3 regions of the Mesorhizobium sp. M0701 genome follow, and region 1 is predicted to be linked to each of the others. Evidence: riboswitches for the same ligand, from Rfam matches in the RefSeq annotation. Region 1 holds a riboswitch; each other region holds the start of a gene.
What was found. A riboswitch is a leader RNA that binds a small molecule or an ion and turns the genes downstream of it on or off. The one in region 1 is predicted to bind thiamine pyrophosphate.
Positions count from the first base shown of each region.

Region 1 (3,274 bases):
CGCCATGCCCTCTTTCTGTGCCTCGGCGCGGATGTCGTGAGAGATACGCATCGAGCAGAATTTCGGTCCGCACATCGAGCAGAAATGCGCCACCTTGTGCGCCTCCTTGGGCAAGGTCTGGTCGTGGAAGGACCGCGCGGTTTCCGGGTCGAGCGACAGATTGAACTGGTCCTCCCAGCGGAACTCGAAGCGCGCGCGGGAAAGCGCATCATCCCTGACTTTCGCTGCCGGATGGCCCTTCGCCAGGTCGGCGGCGTGGGCGGCTATCTTGTAGGTGATCACGCCGATCTTGACGTCGCTGCGATCGGGAAGGCCGAGATGCTCCTTGGGCGTGACGTAGCAGAGCATGGCGGTGCCGAACCAGCCGATCATCGCGGCGCCGATGCCTGAGGTGATGTGGTCGTAGCCCGGCGCGATGTCGGTCGTCAGCGGTCCAAGCGTATAGAACGGCGCCTCGCCGCAGACGGCGAGTTGCTTGTCCATGTTCGCCTTGATTTTGTGCATCGGCACGTGGCCAGGCCCCTCGATCATCACCTGGCAATCCTTCGCCCAGGCGATCTGCGTCAGCTCGCCGAGCGTTTCCAGCTCGGCGAACTGCGCCGCGTCGTTGGCATCGGCGATCGAGCCTGGACGAAGGCCGTCGCCGAGCGAGAAGGAGACGTCGTAGGCTCTGGCGATGTCGCAGATCTCGGCGAAGTGCTCGTAGAGGAAGCTTTCCCGGTGATGGTGCAGGCACCATTTGGCCATGATTGAGCCGCCGCGCGAGACGATACCCGTCACCCGGTCGACGGTCAGCGGGATGTAATGCAGCCGCACGCCGGCGTGGATGGTGAAATAGTCGACGCCTTGCTCGGCCTGTTCGATCAGCGTGTCGCGGTAGACCTCCCAGGTCAGATCCTCGGCAATGCCGCCGACCTTTTCGAGCGCCTGGTACAGCGGCACCGTGCCGATCGGCACCGGCGCGTTGCGGACGATCCAGTCGCGGATGTTGTGGATGTTGCGGCCGGTCGACAGGTCCATCACCGTATCGGCGCCCCAGCGGATCGCCCACACCATCTTTTCGACCTCTTCCGCCATCGACGATGTGACGGCGGAGTTACCGATATTGGCGTTGATCTTGACCAGGAAATTGCGGCCGATGATCATTGGCTCGCTCTCGGGATGGTTGATGTTGGCGGGAATGATCGCCCGTCCGCGCGCCACCTCGTCACGCACGAATTCGGGCGTGACGAAATCGGGCAGTGTCGCGCCGAAAGCCTCGCCGTCGCGCTCAAGCTTGCCGTGCAGGATCTCGCGACCAAGGTTCTCGCGGATGGCGACGAACTCCATTTCGGGTGTGATGATGCCTGCGCGCGCGTAGGCAAGCTGCGTCACCGCCTTGCCTGCTTTGGCCCTGAGCGGTCGGTGGCGGATGGGAAATTCCGGCGTCAGGCGTTCGCCCGTCGCGAATCCGTTGTCCTCCGGCCGGACATGGCGACCGTCACCGGCCTCGACATCGCCACGCGCCAAGATCCATTCGTGGCGAAGCCGGGCCAGGCCCTTTTCAATGCTGGTTTCGACAGTCGGGTCGGTATAGGGGCCGGACGGATCGTAGACGGTGACGGGCGGCTCGCCGGCTGTCGGATGGACGGAGATTTCGCGCATCGGCACCCTGAGCTGCGGGTGGATGGTACCGGATTTGTGGATTTTGCGTGAGGCAGGCAGCGGTCCCGTCGAGACGGCGGGGGTGAGGGCATTCATCTTGAGGCTCCTTTGCTCGTTGCATTGGAGACCCAGTTCTGTGCCGGAAGGATGAAAAGACGCTTTGGTCGACCTGCTCGAAACAGGACCTCGGGCGTGAACTCCCGCAAAGCGCTTGCACCGTCCCTACGCCAGTATGAACTGGATCAGGTTCAACGGGTCACTGCGCCGCGAAAGCCAGCAGTATCTCAGCCCCTTGCCGGGACTCCCCTGGTGAATGCGTGAGGTTGGACGGGACGGCTCCGGTTTGTCAAGCGCGTTCTGGCCGCGGCTGATCGGCGGCCGGTCAGACCGTGCGGAAAAAATCGTGCATGTCTCGGCGACAAGTCAAGCGTCGGAGATGAAGGCAGGGACAAGGGAATCGCAAACCGTCGGACTAAAAATCGATCCTGATGATCACACCTTCAATGGGCACCAAAGGTTTGCGCGTAGATCGCCTCGATTCTTCCTGCCTCGTCACTGGTCAGCGCGGCGAATTCCTTTTCGCGCGCGCGATTCGATAGATGTCCATCATTCTGGTGAAGAAAACGGAAGAGCAGATCGGTCAACCGCTCGGGCATGTCGATAAAGGCGTCCACCTGCTGCCGGAACTGATCGTAGCGCTGCAGAAATGCGGTTTCCTCGGGAAGGTCCCGTTCGATCGTCCGCTGAACGCAGGCATAGAGGAATTCGGCGTGCGGGGTTGCATCGAAGAACCGGTAGAAATCACCGGTGTCATTCAGCACCCGGACGTTGAATTGCGGCGTCGGTTCCCATTCCACCAACGGCAGAAGGCGCTGCGAATAGCTCTCGAGCACGCCCCTGTACTCGTTGATCTGGTCCAGGATCGCGGCCGAGACGGGAAAGACCACTCCCGGCGGATTGAAGCCGCGCATGGCAAGGACGTGGTGGATTAGGTAGCGGTGAATGCGGCCGTTTCCGTCCTCGAATGGGTGAATGTAGACAAAGCCGAAGGCGAGGATTGCGGCGGCTACGACTGCATCAAGCTTTTGCGCGGGGCCCTGATCGAACGCTGCCATTCCATCGATTAGCCGCGGCAGGTCCTCGGGCCGAGCGCCGATGTGATCGGGCAAGGGCGTGCCGTTGTCTCGGTCATGCTCGCCGACGAAACCTCCTTCTTTTCGGAAGCCAAGTCTTACGAAACGGGCGTCGCCAAGTACAATTCTTTGCAGACGCAGCAGCTCATCGCGATCGATCGGCCAGCGGCCGGCTTCGCCGATGGCGCGGCCCCAGCGCTGGATGCGATCTTGCGGCGGGTGCTCGCCCTCGATCGCATAGCTTGATCGCGAGTCTTTGAGCAAAAGAAAGGCGGCGGTCCGAGCAAGGAGGTCGCGCGGCACGTCCGCTACGATTGCCTCCGCGCGCCGCGGTAGTTCAAGGCCGATGAATTTTTCCAGAATCTTGGTGCGGAACACCAGAGGGCAGAACTCACGCGTGCCGGGGAGATTGTCCCTTACGCGGTAGCGCGAAGCGGTCTTGTCGGGTCCGGGCCACTGCAGCTCGGGATCGACAACCGGAATGTATCGTCCGGCCG
Region 1 covers NZ_JAMYPO010000010.1:133,453-136,726, forward strand. The annotation lists gene thiC (phosphomethylpyrimidine synthase ThiC) at 1-1,740, opposite strand, end outside; TPP riboswitch at 1,846-1,962, opposite strand; gene NKI24_RS12915 (Fic family protein) at 2,145-3,274, opposite strand, start outside.

Region 2 (3,274 bases), on a different contig from region 1:
CCGGCATATAAAGATCGCCGCCCGCGCGATATTTCTCCGCCATGGCCGCCATCCCCTCCTTCTGCGCCTCGGCGCGAATGTCGTGGGAGATGCGCATGGAGCAGAATTTCGGCCCGCACATCGAGCAGAAATGCGCCACCTTGTGCGCTTCCTTGGGCAAGGTCTGGTCGTGGAAAGATCGCGCGGTTTCTGGATCAAGCGACAGGTTGAACTGGTCCTCCCAGCGGAACTCGAAGCGCGCGCGGGAAAGGGCATCATCCCTGACTTTCGCCGCCGGATGACCCTTCGCCAGGTCGGCGGCATGGGCGGCGATCTTGTAGGTGATCACGCCGATCTTGACATCGTTGCGATCGGGAAGGCCGAGATGCTCCTTGGGCGTGACGTAGCAGAGCATGGCGGTGCCGAACCAACCGATCATCGCCGCGCCGATGCCGGAAGTGATGTGGTCGTAGCCCGGCGCGATGTCGGTCGTCAGCGGTCCAAGCGTATAGAACGGCGCCTCGCCACAGACGGCGAGCTGCTTGTCCATGTTCGCCTTGATCTTGTGCATCGGCACGTGGCCGGGCCCCTCGATCATCACCTGGCAATCCTTCGCCCAGGCGATCTGCGTCAGCTCGCCGAGCGTTTCCAGCTCGGCGAATTGCGCCGCGTCGTTGGCATCGGCAATCGAGCCGGGACGAAGGCCGTCGCCGAGCGAGAAGGAGACGTCATAGGCGCGGCAGATGTCGCAGATCTCGGCGAAGTGCTCATAGAGGAAGCTTTCCCGGTGATGGTGCAGGCACCATTTGGCCATGATGGAGCCGCCGCGCGAGACGATACCCGTGACCCGGTCAACGGTCAGCGGGATGTAGTGCAGCCGCACGCCGGCATGGATGGTGAAATAGTCGACGCCCTGTTCGGCCTGTTCGATCAGCGTGTCGCGGTAAACCTCCCAGGTCAGATCCTCGGCAATGCCGCCGACTTTCTCGAGCGCCTGGTAGAGCGGCACCGTGCCGATCGACACCGGCGAGTTGCGGACGATCCATTCGCGGATGTTGCGGCCGGTCGACAGATCCATCACCGTGTCGGCGCCCCAGCGGATCGCCCACACCATCTTTTCGACCTCTTCAGCCATCGACGATGTGACGGCGGAGTTACCGATATTGGCGTTGATCTTGACCAGGAAATTGCGGCCGATGATCATCGGCTCGCTCTCGGGATGGTTGATGTTGGCGGGAATGATTGCGCGTCCGCGCGCCACCTCATCACGCACGAAATCCGGCGTGACGAAATCGGGAACGGCCGCGCCGAAGGCCTCGCCGTCGCGCTCAAGCTTGCCGTGCAGGATCTCGCGACCAAGGTTCTCGCGGATGGCGACGAACTCCATTTCGGGTGTGATGATGCCGGCGCGCGCATAGGCAAGCTGCGTCACCGCCTTGCCGGTCTGGGCCCGGAGTGGCCGGTTGCGGATGGGAAACTCCGGCGTCAGGCGCTCGCCCGTCGCGAATCCATTGTCTTCCGGCCGGACATGGCGGCCGTCATAGGCCTCGACATCGCCGCGCGCCAAAATCCATTCGTGGCGAAGTCGGGCCAGGCCTTTTTCGATGCTGGTTTCGACAGCCGGATCGGTATAGGGGCCCGACGGATCGTAAGCGGTCACCGGCGGCTCGCCTGCCGTCGGATGGACGGAGATTTCGCGCATCGGCACCCTGAGTTGCGGGTGGATGGTACCGGATTTGTGGATTTTGCGTGAGGCAGGCAGCGGTCCCGTCGAGACGGCGGGGGTGAGGGCATTCATCTTGAGGCTCCTTTGCTCGTTGCATTGGAGACCCAGTTCTGTGCCGGAAGGATGAAAAGACGCTTCTAGCGACCTGCCGAAACAGGACCTCGGGCGTAAACTCCCGCAAAGCGCTTGCACCGTCCCTACGCCAGTATGAACTGGATCAGGTTCAACGGGTCACTGCGCCGCGAATGCCAGCAGTATCTCAGCCCCTTGCCGGGACTCCCCTGGTGAATGCGTGAGGTTGGACGGGACGGCTCCGGTTTGTCAAGCGCGTTCTGGCCGCGGCGAGGATCGTCGGGCGATCGTCTCGGCCAGGCGCAAGATCGGATGGAGCGTCGCCTGAGAATCGTCTGTTCCTCGATCAGCCTCGCTTATGCTCTGGAGCTTGTTCTCTCGCGCCCGAATTTCCGCGGGGATGGCTGAACGGAGGCGATCCATTTGCGATTTTCAAGTGCGTCGGGCCGCACCCCACAATCGCTCAACAAGTTGAACACGTCCTGACCCGACTGGGCCTTCGAGTTTGGAAAACCTGGCCGGGTACTGCTGAATGGCAGGGTCCGTCAAGCGGGCGGAAGGGATGAGGAAATGAAAGAGCTGCAGATCAAAACACATAATCGAGCGATGAATATCGCCTGCGCGATCATCCGGACCAGATCTGATATGAAACATCGTCCGGCCCCGAGATCGAGGCTCCAATCTCGTATAGCTTCCATGCGACGTTCTCTTGGAGTGTTGCGGGATTGGTCCGCTCAACCGGATCTCGGAGCTCAACCCTTTCATCCGTTAGAATGAGCGTTCGAAACGCAGGATTCCGCCGACACTGCTCTTCTTGTTGGCGTTGGTCCAATTCACGTTGGAAGCGTCCAGCTTGCCGACGGCGAAGTTACCGTATCGGCCATAGTCGAGTTCCGCCGTAACTGTGAAATCTGGAAGAAACGCATAGGCGACGTTTGCAGCGACACCATGGTTCTTGAGCTGATCACCGGAGAGCTGAAGCTTGAACGAAGTTGTCTCGTTGAGCTCGTAAGCGGCGCCAGCCCAGAAAGCCCAGTTCCCGCCCCAAATCTTATAGAAGCCGCGACCATGAGCGTCGATCGCGTTCGTGGAGTCGTCGTTGAGCTTGCCCCTGGAACCGTAGCCGAACATTCCGAACAGCAACAGTTTGTTGGTGACATTGATGTCGACACGGACCTTGGCGGCCACCGATTCGTAGTTGCTATCGTAAGCGGCAACGCCGGTGATCGCGCCCCAGCCATGTGTGTATTTCAAGCCGCCGACTACGTGCGGAGCGTAGCTGTCGATTGTGCCGACCACGCCCGAGCCTTCTTCGAGCGAAACCACGGCCGAAAAGCCGTTCCCGACGTCGAAGTAGTACTGAACCACATTGGTATCGAAAGGGCCGTACGGAACCGGCGTCTGGTTGAGTACGTCACCGGCGCCGCCAATAAACATGTCGAAGGCCGACCAGTCCTTACCAACTCGGAGGCCACCAAGCTGAATCCAGGCGAAAGT
Region 2 covers NZ_JAMYPO010000058.1:8,396-11,669, reverse strand. The annotation lists gene thiC (phosphomethylpyrimidine synthase ThiC) at 1-1,777, opposite strand, end outside; TPP riboswitch at 1,882-1,998, opposite strand; gene NKI24_RS32265 (porin) at 2,546-3,274, opposite strand, start outside.
Region 2: another riboswitch for thiamine pyrophosphate. It lies ahead of thiC (phosphomethylpyrimidine synthase ThiC); the one in region 1 lies ahead of thiC (phosphomethylpyrimidine synthase ThiC).

Region 3 (3,274 bases), on a different contig from region 1:
ATAGATGCCGGGCCAGCTCTGGCCGCCTAGCGCGCCCAGCGTGCCGGCAAAATGGCCGGCGCGGCCATAGAGCGCCAAGACACCGAGTGCGGCAACAATGGCCGGCAGCGCCAGCGGCACGGCGAAAAGCTGCAGGATGAAGCCTCGCCCGAAAAGCTGTGGATGCCGCGACAGTGCACGCGCGACAAACAGCGCCGGTGCGACGGAGAGCAGGGTCGACAGCAGAGCCTGCCAGAGCGTGAAACGGACGACGCGCAAGAGATAGGAATCGAAAGCGGCGGCGGCGCCGGACAGGTCGCGTGTGGCTTCGACGACGAGCCCGGCGAATGCACCGCCGATCAGCAGCGCGATGGCGGCGAGCGCGACGATGCCGGCAGTGACGCGGGGATCGGCCGGATGACGCGTACGCATGTCGCGCTACCCGACGCTACGACAGGTGTTGATCGAAGGAAACACCTGACAATGGCCGAGCCCACCCCCCTCTGGCCTGCCGGCCATCTCCCCCTCAAGGGGGGGGATTGCGCACTCAGCCGCCTTCGCCAATCTCACAAGTGGCAGGACGAGGAGAGGCGACAAAGCTGCCGACCTCCCCCCTTGAGGGGGAGATGGCCGGCAGGCCAGAGGGGGGTGGCTTGGCGCAAACATCCGACGAGGCTTGAGCCCTACTTGCTCATCGCCGCAAGCCACTCATCGACCCAGGCCTTGCGGTTGGCCGCGACGTCTTCCGGGCTGAACAGCAAGGTCTTGGTCGGCTTGACCAGCTTGTCGAACGCCGGGTTGAGCGGCTTGTCGGTTTTGCCGGCCGGGAACATCCAGTTGGTTTCGGGAATGACATCCTGGAATTTCGGTCCGGTCATGAAGGCAATGAACTTTTCTGCCAGCGGGTTCTTCGCACCCTTGGTGGTGATCCCCGCAACCTCGATCTGCAGATATTCGCCCTCCTCGAAGGACGCCGCCTGGTAGCGCTCGGTGTTTTCGGCGACCATGTGGTAGGCCGGCGAGGTGGTGTAGGACAGCACCATCGGCGCCTCGCCCTTGGTGAACAGGCCGTAGGCCTCGCTCCAGCCCGGCGTTACCGTCAGCACCTTCGCCTTGAGTTTGGCCCAGGCTTCCGGCGCCTTGTCGCCATAGACCGACTTGACCCACAGCAGCAGGCCAAGGCCCGGCGTCGAGGTGCGCGGATCCTGGATGACGATCTTCTCTCCGGCATCGCCCTCGACCAATTCCCTGAGGCTCTTCGGCGGGCTCTTCAGTTTTTCGGTATCGTAGACGATGGCGAAATAGCCATAGTCGAACGGCACAAAAATATCGTCGCTCCAGCCGCCCGGCACACTGACGCCCGATATTGCGCCATGCGGCGAAAACAGGCCGGTTGCCTTGGCATCCGCCGTCAAATTGGTATCGAGGCCAAGTACGATATCGGCCTTGGTCGCGGCGCCTTCCAGCTTCACACGGTTGAGCAGCGCCACGCCGTCGGCGACCGAGACGAATTCGACGACGCAACTGCATTCGGCCTCGAAGGCCTTCTTCACCGCCGGTCCCGGACCCCAATCGGCGGTGAAGCTTTCATAGGTATAGATCGTCAGCCTATCCTGTGCCGATGCCTGCCCTGGCAAGGCGAGCGCGGATGCCGCAAGCAGGACAATTGAGACAAGAGAGTGGAAAAAACTGCGCATCGGCGCCTCCTTCGTTCGCGTTGAAAGGAATTGAGGCGTCGGGCTGTCCGAAACGTCTAATCCCTCCGCCGGTACAAACCGGATCAGGTTCAGCGGGTTGGCAGTCTTGCCTCTCAGCCGGTCCGCGAAAATCGCGTCCGGCACCCCGTTAGAGCGTTGCGACACATAGGCCCGGCGGAAGTGCTGCGCAAGCGGAAGTTTGCCGGGCATCCAAAGCCCAGCCTTCCGTTTCGTCTGCCGTTTCATCTTCCGTTTCCGGGGCAGGGCTGGTAAGGGCCACGAGATATGAGCACATTCACCATCCTGCTTGGCGGCGATCTCATCCGCACGCCGCTGCTCGACCGCCAGGTCGAAGGCTCGCGTGTCATCGCCGCCGATGCCGGCATCGGCCATGCCCGCATGCTGGGCCTGAGGCCGGAACTCTGGGTCGGCGATTTCGATTCGGTGCCTGCCGAGTTGCCGGAGGATCTGGCCGCCGTGCCACGGCAGGTGTTTCCCGCCGAAAAAGACAAGACCGACGGTGAACTCGCTATCGCCGCCGCACTCGAACGTGGTGCGACCAGCCTTGTGCTCGCAGGCGCCTTCGGCGGCAAACGTACCGACCACATCTTCCTGCATCTGGCGCTGAGCGTCCGGCTGGCGGAAGGCGGGACGGAAGTGCTTTTGACCAGCGGCGCACAGGAAGGCATTCCCTTGCTGCCGGGAAAGACTGACTTCGACTATGCCGACGGCACGCTGTTTTCGGTGCTCGGCTTTTCGGATCTCGCCGGCCTGACAGTCACCGGCGCCAAATGGCCGCTCGACCATGTCGAGGTTGCGTTCGGCTCGTCGCTGACCATTTCCAACGAGGTCAGGGGCCGGTTGGAAATCGCGCTGGCCAGCGGCCGCGCGCTGCTGCTCGCGCATCCCTATCCTCTTCCGGAAAGCTGAGCCCAGAAAGCTGACATGGCGCCGCCGCTTCTCAATCTCGACGGGATAAAGCTGACCTTTGGCGGCACGCCGCTGCTAGACGGTGCCGCCCTGACAGCCTCAGTTGGCGACAAGATCGCCCTGGTCGGCCGCAACGGCTCTGGCAAGTCGACGCTCCTCAAGATCGCCGCCGGGCTGATCGAACCGCAGGACGGCGAAGTCTTCCGCCAGCCATCGGCGACCGTGCGCTACTTGCCGCAAATGCCCGACATGGACGGCTTTGCGACTGTCCGCGCCTATGTCGAGGCGGGGCTCGGGCCGGCCGACGATCCCTACCGCGCCACCTACCTGATGGAGCATCTCGGCCTATCCGGCGAGGAACGGCCGAACGACCTCTCCGGCGGCGAGGCGCGGCGCGCCGCCCTCGCCCGCGTCATGGCGCCGGAGCCCGACATTCTCCTCCTCGATGAGCCGACCAATCATCTTGACCTTTCGGTCATCGAATGGCTGGAGGAGGAGCTTGCCCGCACCTCCTCGGCACTGGTCGTCATCTCGCATGACCGCCGTTTTCTCGAGCGCGTGTCACGCGCCACAATCTGGCTCGACCGCGGCCAGACCCGCCGTCTCGACAAGGGCTTTGGCTATTTCGAGGAATGGCGCGACACGGTGCTGGAGGAGGAAGAGCGCGA
Region 3 covers NZ_JAMYPO010000011.1:93,240-96,513, reverse strand. The annotation lists gene thiP (thiamine/thiamine pyrophosphate ABC transporter permease) at 1-411, opposite strand, end outside; gene thiB (thiamine ABC transporter substrate binding subunit) at 663-1,676, opposite strand; TPP riboswitch at 1,720-1,834, opposite strand; gene NKI24_RS13820 (thiamine diphosphokinase) at 1,962-2,606, shown strand; gene NKI24_RS13815 (ABC-F family ATP-binding cassette domain-containing protein) at 2,622-3,274, shown strand, end outside.
Region 3: another riboswitch for thiamine pyrophosphate. It lies ahead of thiB (thiamine ABC transporter substrate binding subunit); the one in region 1 lies ahead of thiC (phosphomethylpyrimidine synthase ThiC).